DNA from 2 places in the Priestia sp. D3YE.R1 genome. Region 1 is predicted to be linked to the other one. Evidence: riboswitches for the same ligand, from Rfam matches in the RefSeq annotation. Region 1 holds a riboswitch; the other holds the start of a gene.
The links. A riboswitch is a leader RNA that binds a small molecule or an ion and turns the genes downstream of it on or off. The one in region 1 is predicted to bind S-adenosylmethionine.
Positions count from the first base shown of each region.

Region 1 (7,703 bases):
TTGGCAACCATGAATACCGGGACAGCGTAACCAATCAGCAAGCGCAGCAGCGTTTTTTATCTAAAACCAAAATGAAGGCTCTTTACTTTCATCAAGTGATAAAAGGCTATCATTTTATCATGCTTGGAACAGAAAGCCGATTAACTGCCGGTGATTATTCAATCAAGCAAATTAACTGGCTTGGAGAACAGTTGAAGATAGCAAAGCGAGACGATCCTAAAAAACCGATTTTTGTCTTTATTCATCAGCCTATTAACAATACACTGTACGGGGAAAATAGATGGGGGATAGAAGTGAATGAACAGCTTCTTTACAATACGTTAAAACCTTATTCGCAAGTCATTACGTTTTCTGGTCATACCCACCATCCGTTGGACGACCCTCGTACTATTTTTCAAAGAGATTTTACCTCTCTTGCAACGTCTTCTGTTCGGTATATATGGCCTGGTGCTGGATATTTACAAGGTGAACTTCCTCCTGGCTATCGAGACGTGAGTCAAGGTCTTCTTGTAGAGGTTTATAATCGAAAAATAGTCGTTAAAAGGCGGGATTTTCACGCAAATAAGTGGACGGGAGAAGCGTGGGAAATTGATATACCTGCAGATGCAAAAAAATTTCACTACACAAATGAGCGAGATTTAGTAAAACCGATTTTTCTTCCAAGCTCTACTATTTCTGTTATACAAGAAAAAGCTTCAGCAAATCAGCTTTATATCCAGTTTACGCAAGCGGTGGATAATCTGATGGTTCATTCTTATCGCATTACCGTCAAAAATAAAGAAACTGGAAAAGTGGTCAAAACATATAATGCATTTTCTCAATATTACAGCGATCCTGTTCCGGATGTTTTAAGTCTTCCGTTATCAGGTTTGCAGCCTCATACTGCGTATCAAATAGAAGTAGCGGCAGTGGATGCGTTTGACAATCAAAGCGATCAAAAATTAATTATTGAAGGCTCTACTAAATAGCTGAAAGAATCCTGATTTTTATTGATTCTTTTAGCTTTTTTTCATCTGTTTTTAATGTTATTTTCATTAGATTTTTAAGTGGAGTTGCTACACTGAAACTGTATTTAAAGTCATAATATGTAATTTTTATGAAAGTATCAAAATCAAAAGGAGTTTATATGAAAGGATCTTTTGTACGTTTTTTAGTAGTGGGACTGGTCAATACAGCAGTAGGTCTCTCCATTATGTATGTGCTGCTTCATATCTTTCATCATTACTGGATAGCGACGTTCGTCGGCAATGCAGCGGGGGCAGTCGTCAGCTACGTGTTAAATCGAATATTTACGTTTAAAAGCGGAGTTCATTTATCAAAAAGCATACTGCGTTTTATTTTAGTTATTGGCATTTGCTACGGCTTGTCTTACTATATTGGACTGCAGTTCTCCAGCTGGTTATTGCATCAACTTCCTGTTGCGGTGCGTCCGTTCAAAAAAGACGTCGGTATATTAATTGGAACAGGTCTGTATACGCTTTTAAATTATACGGGTCAAAAATACTTTGTATTTAATACAAAAAAAGAAGCAGTCGTCATTCACGATTAGCTTTTAGTCATTATGAAATGGAAATAGGTGTTAACAGATGAAGAAAGAAACAGCTATGAATAAAGAAAAAACATTGCTTATTATCGCTTTCCTTTTGCTGCTTGCGTATGTATCTCCTATGTTTTTACTTGGGGAAAATTCACATATACGCGTGCATGATAATTTAGACTCAAATATTACGTGGTATAAAGTTCTGCATCAAAGCGGGGAGCTGTTTGGTTCCAGTCATGCCGTATTACCTCAAATTATTAACGGATTGCCGAGAAACACGTTTGGAACAGAATTTAGCGGTATTCAGTGGCTGTATGGCTTATTTCCTACCATGCTTGCGTACAGCCTCAGCCAAATGATTACGCGCATATTTGCTTTAATTGGAATGTATTTATTATTAAAAAAGCATTTTATTAAAAGCGAGGATGCTTATGCGATTCGAGTGCTTGTATCACTTGCTTTTGCACTTACGCCATTTTGGCCTTCGGGCATGCTGAGTACATTAGGACAGCCGCTGGCGCTGTGGGCGTTTTTAACCATTCGAAACCGCGAAGGAACGTGGAAGGAATGGCTTACACTTTTATTGCTTCCGTTTTACGCGAGTTTTGTGCTAGGTTTTTTCTTCTTTTTAGCGGCGATGGGGCTGCTATGGCTAAGAGATGCCGTAAAAAAACGAGCGTGGAATATTCCTTTTTTAAGAAGTATTGCAGCGATGACCGCTGTCTTTCTTCTCATTGAATACCGGCTTGTTGATTCGCTTTTATTTCCGGAGGCCCCGACGAGTCGAAATGAATTTTTAAGCTCTACTCTAAGCTTTGGACATTCCGTTCGCCTTGCTTTAAAGAACTATACGCTCGGGCATACGCATGTAATGACGCTTCATACCTTTGTCATTTTACCGCTTTCTTTTGTCGTACTGTGGATTGTTGCTCGGAATCAGAAGGGAAAGCTTGAAAAAACGTTTTTGCAGTTATTTATTCTTAATCTCCTGCTGTCGATTTGGTATGCGTTTTGGTTTTATAAAGGATGGGAGCCGCTAAAAGAAAAATATCAGCTTTTTAATACGTTCAATTTTGCTAGATTTCATTTTTTACGCCCGCTCATTATTTATTTAATGTTTGCCGTTGGCGGCTATGTTTTATGGAAAAGGAGCAAGGCGTGGAAGAAGTTTGTGTGGGTATGTTTGATTTTACAGCTGCTTGTGTTATTTATAGCAAATCCAGAACTTTATTACCGCTACAATCACGAGCCGTCAGTCAAGGAATTTTATGCTGTTCATCAATTTGATGAAATAAGCAGATATATTGGAAAACCTAAATCATCTTATCGCGTAGCAAGCATAGGGCTTCATCCATCCATTGCTCAGTATAACGGCTTTTATACGCTAGATACGTATAACAACTTCTATCCGTTAACGTATAAGCATGAGTTTCGTAAAATTATTGCCAAAGAGCTTGATAAAAATAAAAAACTAGAAAGCTACTATGATCACTGGGGCAACCGCTGCTATGTGTTTGTTAGCGAGCTAGGGAAAAAATATGATTACCGAAAAGACTCAACTAAAAAAATCCATCATTTGCAGCTTAATATCAATCAATTTAAAAAAATGGGCGGTCGCTATATTTTTTCAGCTGTGCCAATCGAAAATGCTGAAAGCGACGGTTTGCACTTTTTAAAAGCATTTAACGATAAACAGTCCGCTTGGAAAGTGTATGTATATGAAGCAAAGTAAGGGGGCAATAAAATGAACAGACCTATTTTAACGATTGTTGTTCCATGCTACAACGAAGAAGAAGTATTCACAGAGACGTCTTTTCAATTAACTACTGTAGTAAAAGAACTAATAGATGAACGTCTTGTATCAAGTGAAAGTACCATTTTATTTGTAGACGATGGAAGTAAAGACAGCACGTGGTCGCTTATTGAAAAAGAAAGCTGCAGCAATTTATTTGTAAAAGGGTTAAAGCTAGCGCGAAATGTAGGACATCAAAATGCTTTGCTTGCAGGACTAGAAGCAGCCTACCAACAATCTGACTGCGTCATTTCCATTGACGCGGATTTACAAGATGATATCAACGCCATTCGTACTTTTGTAGAGAAGTATTGGCTCGGGTATGAAGTTGTATATGGTGTTCGAGACAGCAGAGAAACCGATACACTTTTCAAACGAACTACGGCAGTAGGATTTTACCGTTTTATGAATAAGTTAGGAATTCAGCTCGTTCAAAATCACGCTGATTTTCGTCTCATGAGCAAACGTGCTCTTGGTGAACTCATGAAATACAAAGAAGGAAACGTCTTTTTACGAGGTCTTGTACCATTAGTAGGATTTCGCTCCACTGAAGTCACATATGACCGCAAAGAACGGACGGCGGGCGAATCAAAATATCCGTTAAAGAAAATGCTCGCTTTTGCATTTGACGGGATTACATCTTTTAGCGTAGCGCCTATACGGTTATTAACGCTGCTTGGAGGAGCTTCTTTTCTTTTTAGTGTTGCGTTTGGCATTTATGCGCTGATTCAAAAATATTTAGATCATACGCAAATTGGGTGGACGTCTCTTATTTTATCAATTTGGCTTGTAGGCGGCCTGCAGCTAATGGGGATAGGGCTTGTCGGAGAATACATTGGCAAGATTTTTAACGAAGTGAAACAGCGTCCTAAATATACGGTTGAAAGAGATTTATATACGAAACACTCATTAGACAAACAAAAAGATTTGCTGATGCATTAATTAAGAAGCTTCTCCTGAATGGGGGGCTTTTTGTGTTAAAACGTATATCATAATTTTTAGGGCAATAGGAGATGCTACTACTAAAATTGCTAAGGAGATCAATATCTATGAAAAGACTATTTTATACAGTCAGCACTTTTTGTTTTGTTTGGCTTGCTTTTGCAACTATTCATGTTAGCGCTCTTTCGATGGAAAAGCTTCCAATGAAGAAATCATCTGAACAATGGTCGGTTGAACTGGCAAAAGCAAGTATGACGGGAGATAATCAGCTAAAGTGGAAAAATAACGTCTATCATACATATGGGTTAACCGTTGAAAACATTGGAAAAGACGTAGAACGCGTGCAGGTTCAAGCTTTTCGTCACGAAGGAAAAAATAAGACGAAATACAGCTTGTTTTCTCCTATTGAAAGATCTAACTTAAGCAAAAGCGGTCAGCGTTTTCGCTATGCGAATTTTGCTGTTCCTGGAAAAGCGGCAGGCTTAGACATCATGATTAACTGGACGGATGAACAAGGCAATCATCAAGAACATTTTGAATTTAAATAAAAGTCTTCGCTTAGGCGAAGACTTTTTTTGCAGGAATTTATCTCTGCATGTGGAAAACGAACACGAAAGGAGAGATCGTGATGATTGTAAAAGCTACTGAAGAAGAAATACAGGAAATTCGGACAAAATCTGCTGATGCGCTGTTTGAAGGAACAACGCATCAGTTTCAACCGTCAACTGAACGCGTAAATGAACTAATTGATAATGCTCTTAAAAAAGGATGTTATTATTTAGTATCTAGACAAGAAAATAAACTCGCAGGCTGGGTTCTTGCGGGACCATCTGCCGACTTCTTTTCAAAAGAAGAAATTGGCTTTATCTACGAGTTATATGTTGTATCAGAATACCGCGGGCGGGGTCTAGCCAAGCCGTTAATGCAAAAAGCGATTGATGAATTGTCTATCAAAGGATACCCTGAAATCAGGCTCAGCGTTCATGCTGGGAATTTTGTACAGCATGTGTATCGCGAACTTGGATTTGTAGATAAACAAATATCAATGAGCCTGCAGGTGGTAAAACGTTCGTAACGTTGGTGAATGTCAGCGAGTCCATAAAACATAAGATGTTATACATGCGATGAGGTTTGGTAATGAAAGTAAAAGTAAATAAGTAGCCCAAACGGCGCCTTTATCTAGTACTTCAACAGCTCCTCCACCTGTATGATCTGAGGCGGGAGGATCTTCAAGCGCGTTCATAATCAAAGCCGCTGCTGCTAAAATAATTCCTCCAATGCTTCCGGTTGTTTTGACAATTGCAATATGGAAAGTAGATGAAAAGGCAATGCTGAGAAGCAACAGCAAGCTTCCCAAAAAAGCAGATAACATATATCGTTTCATGTGCTCACCATCCTTTATGACAGCATACCATATTTTACTTCTTTTTTCTTTTTATTGAAAAGCTATTGACGTAACCTACAAAACATATTAGAATAGTCAGAAATAATTTAAAAACGAAATATTCTTATCTAGAGAGGTGGAGGGACTGGCCCTTTGAAGCCTCAGCAACCACAATTATTGAATGGTGCTAATTCCAGCATAGCCTAGCTTTGACAGATAAGAAGAGGAATCTTTTTCTATGGTGAAATCCTCTTCTTAGGAAGAAACATTTCGTATAGAAAAGGTGATGACATTGAACAATAGACAAACGGCGTTAAGCATTGATGATTATTTAGATCTATACTTGTTAGCAAAAGAAATAAAAGACGAAACGTGGCAACAGGAAATTTTAGCTGCGCTAAAAACGAAGCAAAATCGCTCATTTGAAGACAAACAATCCGCACTCGTTCAAGAAATATGGGAAGATTTTAAACAGTTAAATGAAGATATTTCTTTTACGTATCGCTTAATTCAAGAAGAGCCAACTAATGAACGATTTCAGGCTAAATTAAGGCACCTGCGAGAACGACGGATTACGCTGAGTCGCGAGTTATATCTAGCTAAAAAACAGTATGTTGAACATATGCAATAAAAAGATCCGCTTGATAAACAAGCGGTTTTTTTGCATGTAAATGTTAGAAGCATTATATTTCGGGTAAAAAAGAGATAAGACAAGAAAAGGAGGGATGACAGTGGCTCAAGGTGTATTATGTGAAGTAAATGAGTGCGTGTATTGGAAAACTGGAAACAAATGCAGTGCAGAGTCCATTTACGTTGTGAGTCCTGAAAGTAGTCACCATGTTTCTGAAACGGAAGAACCTGGCTGTAAAACTTTTGAACCCGCGAGATAAATGCTAGTTTTTATAAAAAGCATAAAATGAACGATGCGCTGACGGAGTTGAGTCGGCGTTTTTCTATTTTTTTAAAATGCTATTACTTAGGTGCAATAATAAATACATAGTAAAAAACCAGTGTCTACATCTAATTGTGTATTTAAACAAAATGATACGATAATTTTTTTATTTTTCGACAAAAGAAAAGTGAGAGAAAGGTGATAGAATACAAATATATAGCCTAGCTGACTTTTAGCACAGACTTATATGAAAGCGCTAACAAAAAAGGCTGTATTCATCTCGTTTTGACAGATTGGAAAAAGGGGAGACGTTTATGCAGGGGAAAACTCAGGGGAAAGAATTGAAACGCGGGTTAGAAGAAAGACATGTGACGCTGATGTCCTTAGGAGCAGCCATAGGGGTAGGGCTGTTTCTTGGATCTGCATCTGCTATTAAATTAGCAGGACCGGGAATATTGTTGGCGTATGGATTTAGCGGAATGATTATGTTTTTTATTATGAGAGCACTTGGAGAAATGGCGATTCAAAAACCTGTTGCAGGTTCATTCAGTAAGTACGCGCGCGACTATTTAGGGCCGCTTGCTGGTTATTTAACAGGTTGGAATTACTGGTTTTTATGGGTTGTAACATGTATGGCTGAAATTACAGCCGTTGGTATTTATATGGGGTATTGGTATCCAGATGTACCAAACTGGATTTGGGCGTTATCGGCGCTTGTCATTATGACAACAGTTAACTTCTTAGCTGTTAAGGCATATGGCGAACTGGAATTTTGGTTTGCACTTATTAAAATTTTAGCGATTGTATTAATGATTGCCGTTGGATTATTAATGATTGTGTTCGGAATCGGCAACGGCGGCGTTGCGACTGGTATTAAAAACTTGTGGGACAACGGCGGACTGTTCCCGCACGGATTCAAAGGCATTTTGCTGTCGCTGCAAATGGTCATGTTTGCGTATTTAGGAATTGAAATGATCGGTGTTACCGCGGGAGAAGTGAAAAATCCGGAAAAATCTCTAGCAAGAGCGATTGATTCTGTCTTTTGGCGTATTCTTATTTTCTACGTGGGTGCATTATTTGTCATTATGTCGATTTATCCTTGGCAAGAAATCGGTTCACAGGGAAGCCCGTTTGTATTAACATTTGAAAAAAT
Region 1 covers NZ_JBLTHW010000001.1:910,449-918,151, forward strand. The annotation lists gene ACOZIR_RS04675 (metallophosphoesterase) at 1-968, shown strand, start outside; gene ACOZIR_RS04680 (GtrA family protein) at 1,127-1,549, shown strand; gene ACOZIR_RS04685 (DUF6044 family protein) at 1,587-3,272, shown strand; gene ACOZIR_RS04690 (glycosyltransferase family 2 protein) at 3,285-4,274, shown strand; gene ACOZIR_RS04695 (hypothetical protein) at 4,382-4,822, shown strand; gene ACOZIR_RS04700 (GNAT family N-acetyltransferase) at 4,903-5,349, shown strand; gene ACOZIR_RS04705 (hypothetical protein) at 5,362-5,658, opposite strand; SAM riboswitch class I at 5,780-5,881, shown strand; gene ACOZIR_RS04710 (hypothetical protein) at 5,945-6,289, shown strand; gene ACOZIR_RS04715 (DUF1540 domain-containing protein) at 6,390-6,548, shown strand; gene alaP (alanine permease AlaP) at 6,865-7,703, shown strand, end outside.

Region 2 (7,703 bases), 870 kb from region 1:
TTCTCTTGTGCTATGGGGAGGCGTCACGGATATGGTATTGACATATGAAGAAAGAGAAGATTTAAGAAGAATGATGAAGCGGGTGATTGGAGGAACTCCTTCTAAATATCCTGAAAGATACGAATGGAGGACACCTTTGCATCGTGCTCATCTCGTCGAGCCGCCGGTCTTGCTTATTCATGGTTTAGAAGATAAAAACGTGTCGATTGATCATTCCTATCAGCTCGAATCTAAACTAAAGAAGTCTAATAAAAAAGTTACCAGCTGGTATTTCGAAAACTTTCCGCATGCTTTTCCACCAAAAGAAAACCGAGAAACGGTAAAGAAGTTAACGAAGTGGATGAAAGCGCAATAAAAGATATGCTACGATAGAAAAAACAAGTAGAATAACAGTGAGGAGTGAGAAAAAATGGGGATGCCGCTAGAATTAAATACAATGATTGTGACAAAAGGCAACGAAAAGCGTGTAACGGATAACATTTTTCAAGTTGAGAAAAAAGGATATCGCCTGTATCCTTTAGATATTCCATTAAACATTCACAAAACGAAAAATGGAGAATGTATTGGAACTGCTGTTGTGCGTAAGGTAGAAATGGAACAGGAAAAAACCATTGTCACATATGAACTGACCAAATTACATTCGACTAACTAAAAAACCGATCGTCTATAAGACGATCGGTTTTTTATTAGACTCTAGGTCCGCCCAATGTTGAAATGTCAGCTGCTACATCATTAAAACGCTTGAAGTTCGCTTTAAATTTAGCGGCAAGTTCAGTTGCTTTTTGGTTATAAGCTGTTGCATCGTTCCATGCTTTAGAAGGCTGAAGCACTTCATCAGGAACTCCCGGAACATGAGTTGGAATTGATAAACCAAAAATAGCATCTGTTACTGTTTCGGTATTAGCTAGTTCTCCTTCAAGAGCTGCTTGAACCATAGCTCGAGTGTAACTTAACTTCATTCGTTCACCCACGCCGTATTCACCGCCGGTCCATCCAGTGTTTACAAGGTAGACATTCACGTTATGTTCATCGATTTTCTTTCCTAGCATTTCTGCATAAGTTGTTGGAGCAAGAGGTAAGAAAGGCTCACCAAAGCATGTAGAGAAAGTGGCCTGTGGCGATGTTACGCCGCGTTCTGTTCCAGCTAACTTACTAGTGTATCCGCTCAGAAAATGGTACATCGCTTGTTCTTTTGTAAGCTTGCTGATTGGAGGCAAGACGCCGAAGGCATCAGCAGTTAAAAAGACAATAGCTGTAGGGTGCCCAGCAACGCTTGGCAATACCGTATTATCAATAGAGTCAATTGAATAAGCGGCACGAGTATTTTCTGTTAAACTATTATCATTGTAATCTGCTACTTTCGTATTTTGATTTAACACTACATTTTCCAGTACGGCGCCGAAGCGAATTGCATTAAAAATTTGCGGTTCTTTTTCTTCGGAAAGCTGAATGCACTTCGCGTAGCAGCCTCCTTCAATATTAAATACACCAGAGCTTGACCAACCGTGCTCGTCATCTCCGATTAAACGACGGTTTGCATCAGCAGAAAGCGTTGTTTTACCCGTTCCAGATAAACCAAAGAATAATGCAACGTCACCTTCTTCTCCTACGTTAGCAGAACAGTGCATGGATAGAATATTGTTTTGGGGAAGCAAGAAGTTCATCACTGAGAAAATAGATTTTTTCATTTCACCAGCGTATTCAGTTCCTCCAATTAGCACAATCCGTCGCTCTAATGAAAGAATAATGAAGGTTTCAGAATTCGTCCCGTCTGTTTCAGGATCAGCTTTGAACGTTGGAGCTGCTACAATTGTAAACGGCTTCACATCATCATTTGTTTTTTGTTCAGCTGAAGGGCGAATGAATAACTGCTGAGCGAATAGGTTGTGCCATGCAAATTCATTAACTACTTGAATTGGTAACTGATACTTTTTATCAGCTCCAGCATATCCATTAAAAACAAAAAGTTCATCCTGCTTCTTTAAGTGGGTTAAGACTTTTTTGTATAGCGCATCGAATCGCTGAGCAGAAATTGGCTGATTGACCGGTCCCCATTCAACCGTTTTTGAAGATACAGCATCGCTTACAATAAATTTATCCAAAGGAGAGCGACCTGTATATTTTCCGGTTTCGACTGACACAGCACCTGTAGAAGTCAGCGTTCCTTCGCGTCGAGCTAGAATTTTTTCAACAAGTTGTGGAACAGATAATTGGTGTTTTGTTGTTTTTAATTGAAGCAAACCATTTAATTCGATAGACATATCAACAGTACTCATGTGCACTACCTTCCTTTTTTAGCTATTATTTATTCATTAATGTTTGAAATTTATAATTAGTATAACACATTTATTTAATTATTCTATACTATTTAACTAAAAATGTTTGTGTATTATAAAAAAATGTACGTTATACCTATTTTAGACACATGTATATGTGCTAGAAGCGAAAAAAGTGAAGGTATTTTAAATGAAAGCCTTTTTAAAAATCTGTCTTGTTAACCAAACTTCGTTTTCATTCTTAATAAGGTATACTATTTTTAAATTTGAGTATGTTACATTAAAACAGCTTCAAACATAAAGAGATGATTTCCATTTGAATGTTGTTGACAGTGAAGCGCTTTTTCATGTATTATATGTCCTTGAACGGATACTCTCTTATCCCGAGCTGGTGGAGGGACAGGCCCTGTGAAACCCAGCAACCATCGTCATTTTTTTGTGTAGACGATAAGGTGCTAACCTGATGCAAGGGCACAACCTTGATCGATAAGAGTGAAAGGCTTATGTAGAATTTGATACCTTTCCTCGATACAAGGAAAGGTTTTTTTATATTTTTTAACGTGTAATGAAAATAAGGGAATGAGTACCGTATCACAATGTATCGTATTTATAAGGAGGAAAACTGATGTCAACACAACGTCGTCTGTTCACGTCAGAATCTGTTACAGAGGGACATCCCGATAAAATTTGTGACCAAATTTCTGACTCAATTCTTGATGCTATCCTAGCAAAGGATCCAAATGCTCGTGTTGCTTGTGAAACAAGCGTAACAACTGGTTTAGTTTTAGTAAGCGGTGAAATTACAACTTCTACTTACGTGGATATTCCTAAAACAGTTCGTGAAACAATTAAAGGAATTGGCTATACTCGTGCAAAATACGGATTTGATGCTGAAACTTGTGCAGTATTAACATCTATCGACGAGCAGTCAGCTGATATCGCTGCTGGTGTAGACCAAGCGTTAGAAGCACGTGAAGGTCAAATGTCCGATGAAGAAATCGAAGCAATCGGAGCTGGAGACCAAGGGTTAATGTTTGGTTATGCATGTAACGAAACAAAAGAATTAATGCCTCTTCCAATTTCATTAGCTCATAAACTTGCTCGCCGTCTAACAGAAGTACGTAAAGAAGAAATTCTTCCTTACCTTCGCCCAGATGGTAAAACACAAGTAACAGTTGAATATGATGAAAACAACAAACCTGTTCGCATCGATACAATTGTTATTTCAACTCAGCATCACCCAGAAGTAACGTTAGAGCAAATTCAACGTAACTTAAAAGAATATGTTATTAATCCAGTTGTTCCAAATGAGTTAATTGATGAAAATACAAAGTATTTCATTAACCCAACAGGACGTTTCGTAATCGGCGGCCCTCAAGGAGATGCTGGTTTAACTGGTCGTAAAATTATCGTTGATACTTACGGCGGATATGCTCGTCACGGCGGCGGTGCATTCTCTGGTAAGGACGCAACAAAAGTAGACCGTTCAGCAGCTTATGCAGCTCGTTATGTTGCGAAAAACATTGTAGCAGCTGATCTTGCTGATAAATGTGAAGTACAACTAGCATATGCAATTGGTGTTGCACAGCCAGTATCTATTTCAATTGATACATTCGGTACAGGAAAAGTTTCTGAAGAAGTACTAGTAGATGTAGTACGCAAAAACTTTGACCTACGTCCAGCAGGCATCATTAAAATGCTTGATTTACGTCGCCCAATTTATAAGCAAACAGCAGCTTACGGTCACTTTGGCCGTACAGATGTGGAGCTTCCTTGGGAGTTCACAGACAAAGCTGAAGCATTAAAAACTCAAGCTTTAGCTAAATAATAAAAAAATCTCCGTGAAAACGGAGATTTTTTTTATGCCCATTGAATGCCTTCAGCAGATTTTTCTACGACATCTTCATATTCTGAAAGCAAATGCTGAAAAATGGCGTCCCATGATTGAGTAAGAGCATAGTGTCTCGCTGCATGGCCAAAGTGAAGCCGCTGGTGCAAATCATCGAGTAAACCTGTAATAGCCGAACTGAATTCTTCTAAGGAGTGAGGTTTGCAAAGGTAGCCGTTTCGCCCGTGCTGAACCATCTGTTTAACTCCTCCTGCATTTGCTGCCACTACAGGAGTTCCAGAAGCAAGAGACTCCAGTACGACATTTCCGAAGGTTTCTGTTTCTGAAGGAAAAACAAACAAATCAGATGACGAGTAGATATGAGCAAGTTGCTTACCTTCAAGAAAGCCTGTAAATGTCATATGCTCAGATGCTTGCTGCTGCATCTGTTCCTTTAAAGGGCCGTCTCCCACAATAACCCAGTGAATTTGATGACGGATATGATCAGGTAGAGATCGTGCGATTTTTATTAAAAAATCAGCGTTTTTTTCTTTAGCTAATCTGCCTACATACGTTAAAATGTAGGGTTTTTTAATATTGTATTTAATACGAATATCAAAGCGGTCATAGTGGGGATGAAACAATTTGTGATTCACCCCTCGCGACCAAATAGCTACGTTGTGAAACCCTTGTTCTTCTAGCTGCTGTTTGGTTACTTCGGAGGGAGCGAATATTTTCTGTACAGGTTTATAAAACCATTTCATATATTTTTGCAGTGGTACACGCATTTTTTCAAGTTCATAGTGAGATAAATAATCATCAAAATTGGTATGATAAGAGCCGACAAGAGGAACACCTAATCTTTTCCCGTAATAGGAGCCGCAAAGCCCCATTGTAAAAGGGGTGGCCAAATGAATGAGAGAAGGGTTGAATTCCTGCAGCTGCTTTTTAATTTTTAGAACGTTTGGCAATGAAAAGCGGCTGTTTGGATAAAGGAAAAAAGGCATGCTGGGCGAGCGGTGAACATACGTTGAAAATGACTGATTATGAGCAAATTCAGGAGCAAATACCTGGATGGGAATTTGCTTTGATTTGACATACTGAGTAAATTGATAAAGTGTTTTAGCAGCTCCGTTAACTTCCGGAGCAAATGTATCGGTAAATAAAGCAATTCTCATTAGTACTCCTCCTATCAATTAGACTAAAAATATGTTCAGTGAAACAGCACCTGAAAAGATGCCGAGTATCAGGCCTACCATGACATCCGTCGGATAGTGCAGACCGAGATAAATTCTTGAAACTCCTACCGTGACTGCAAGAGGCAAAAGAATGGCAGCGAAGGCTGGATAAGTAATCATCAGAGGGGTAACTAACGAAAAAATAGCTGTTGTATGCCCCGATGGAAATGAATGATCTTTTAATGGATTTTCTAATACTTTTGTATGCTTTAGTTGAATATAAGGCCGTTGTCTAGGATATAGCTTTTTAGCAATGGCAACAGGAATATGGCTAACAGCTAGAGAAAACCCACAAGCGTAAGCAACGGATGAAGGGTGCAGAAATAGCAGCAAGCATGCTATCACAATGGTAAACGTGGCTCCGCCGGCGTGAGTTAGTAAACGTAAAAACCTATTTAAGTGCTTTCGATCAAAGTGTTGATTTACACTTTTGAATAATCGGCATTCGGCATCGTATACATACTGAATTAACTTAGCTTTCATAGAGTCGCTCCCTTTTCAATAAATACGTCTTTATTATTCAGTTTAATCTTTAATTGTGGAGGCAGTACTAAAACGATGTAAATTAATATGGAAATTTCTTTACAATTGTGGGGAGAATAGAACATGATTAGAGAGTTTGTGGAGATACTAAAAAAATTCCCTCAGTATGACTTTCTGAGGGAACGTTTCCTTTATAATGAAGAATCAGATTTCTTAATAGACTTATAATACTGCCCTTTTTCTACATATTCTGTACGGATGCGCTGCATATCTTTTAAATCCTCCTCAGTCAGAGTGCGGATCACTTTAGCAGGTCGACCGAGTGCGAGAGTATTAGGTGGTATTTTTTTACCGGGAGGCACTAAACTTCCAGCACCGATAAAAGCACCTTCACCAATTTCCGCACCGTCTAAAATAATAGAGCCCATGCCAATGAGCGCGCGTTTGCGGATGATGGAGCTGTGTAAAATAACTTGATGTCCTACTGTCACATCATCCTCAATAAGCAACGGAGCATTTGGGCTTTGATGGAGTGTTGATTGATCTTGTATATTTACTCGTTTACCGATAATAGTAGGCGAAACATCTCCTCTAATAACAGTGTTAAACCAAATGCTGCTTTCTTCACCAATGGTGACATCTCCAGTAATCGTGACATAGTCTGCGATGAAGCAGCTGGGTGCAATGGTAGGCATTTTTTCTTTATACGGATAAATCATCAAATCATCTCCCTTTATTAGTTGAAAAAAAGTAGTAAATCTTCTAATGTAAGTGTACAAAGGTTTTTAAAGCAGGTAAACAAAAAAAGGAAGAAGGAGTAACTCAAATGCATAAATGGGAAGCAGTAAATCCAAAAGGCGTTATTGTCATGGTCCATGGAGCGGCGGAGCATCACGGGCGCTATCGCTGGCTGATTGAGATGTGGCGTTCAGTTGGAATGCACGTAATCATGGGAGACCTTCCTGGCCAAGGCTTAACAACGAGAAGAAGAGGACATATCCTATCCTTTGATGAATATGTATATGAAGTGGAAGAATGGGTACGTGAAGCGCAGAAATATGATTTGCCTATTTTCCTGTTAGGACACAGTATGGGAGGATTGGCGGTTATTCGTACGCTTCAGACAAAGAATCTCCCTATATGGGGTGCGATTCTTTCCTCACCTTGTTTAGGATTAAAAGAGCAAGTACCAGCTTACTTAGATATGTTATCTAAAGGATTAAATAAAGTCATGCCGAACAAACTTTTTGATTTGGGTCTCACTGTTGAAAAAGCAACAAGAAACCAAGAAGTTCGAGATGAAGATGAAAACGACTCACTGTACGTTACAAAAGTTTCCGTAAGATGGTACCGAGAATTGATTCAAGCTGTTAACTTAGCTTTTAAAGATATCGATCGTTTGCCGGATGTTCCGCTTCTTGTGATGCAGGCAGGAGAAGATAAAATTATTGAAAAGCTGATTGTTAGACAGTGGTTTGATGAAATAGAGCTAAGTGAAAAAATCTACAAAGAATGGTCTCAGCTGTATCACGAAATCTTTAATGAGCCTGAAAGAGAATACGTTTTTACATACGCGAAAAGCTTTGTTGATCTTCACATTTAATGAGTGCTGTCAGAAATTGAGGTGAAAATAAATGAAGATTCCGTCTCGTCCTATTTCATTAATGAGAAAAATTTATCGAGAAGTGTTTCCCGTCGTTCATCATGAGCTTGACCATTGGCGGGAACGGGCAAAAGAGATTCCTAATAAAGAATTACGCACTCAAGCATTGGCAAGCATCGATACAAAAACTTTTCATTGTGAAGGAGGCGGCATCCTATCGATTTTAGCGAAAGAAAACATGATTGAATGCGTAAAATTTATCGTTGCCTACCAAA
Region 2 covers NZ_JBLTHW010000001.1:36,715-44,417, forward strand. The annotation lists gene ACOZIR_RS00230 (alpha/beta hydrolase family protein) at 1-355, shown strand, start outside; gene ACOZIR_RS00235 (DUF2584 domain-containing protein) at 410-652, shown strand; gene pckA (phosphoenolpyruvate carboxykinase (ATP)) at 687-2,276, opposite strand; SAM riboswitch class I at 2,652-2,769, shown strand; gene metK (methionine adenosyltransferase) at 2,902-4,104, shown strand; gene ACOZIR_RS00250 (glycosyltransferase family 4 protein) at 4,137-5,282, opposite strand; gene ACOZIR_RS00255 (phosphatase PAP2 family protein) at 5,301-5,825, opposite strand; gene ACOZIR_RS00260 (gamma carbonic anhydrase family protein) at 6,017-6,544, opposite strand; gene ACOZIR_RS00265 (alpha/beta fold hydrolase) at 6,652-7,428, shown strand; gene ACOZIR_RS00270 (tetraprenyl-beta-curcumene synthase family protein) at 7,460-7,703, shown strand, end outside.
Region 2: linked by a shared signal. The riboswitch ahead of metK (methionine adenosyltransferase) and the one ahead of ACOZIR_RS04710 (hypothetical protein) in region 1 are both predicted to bind S-adenosylmethionine.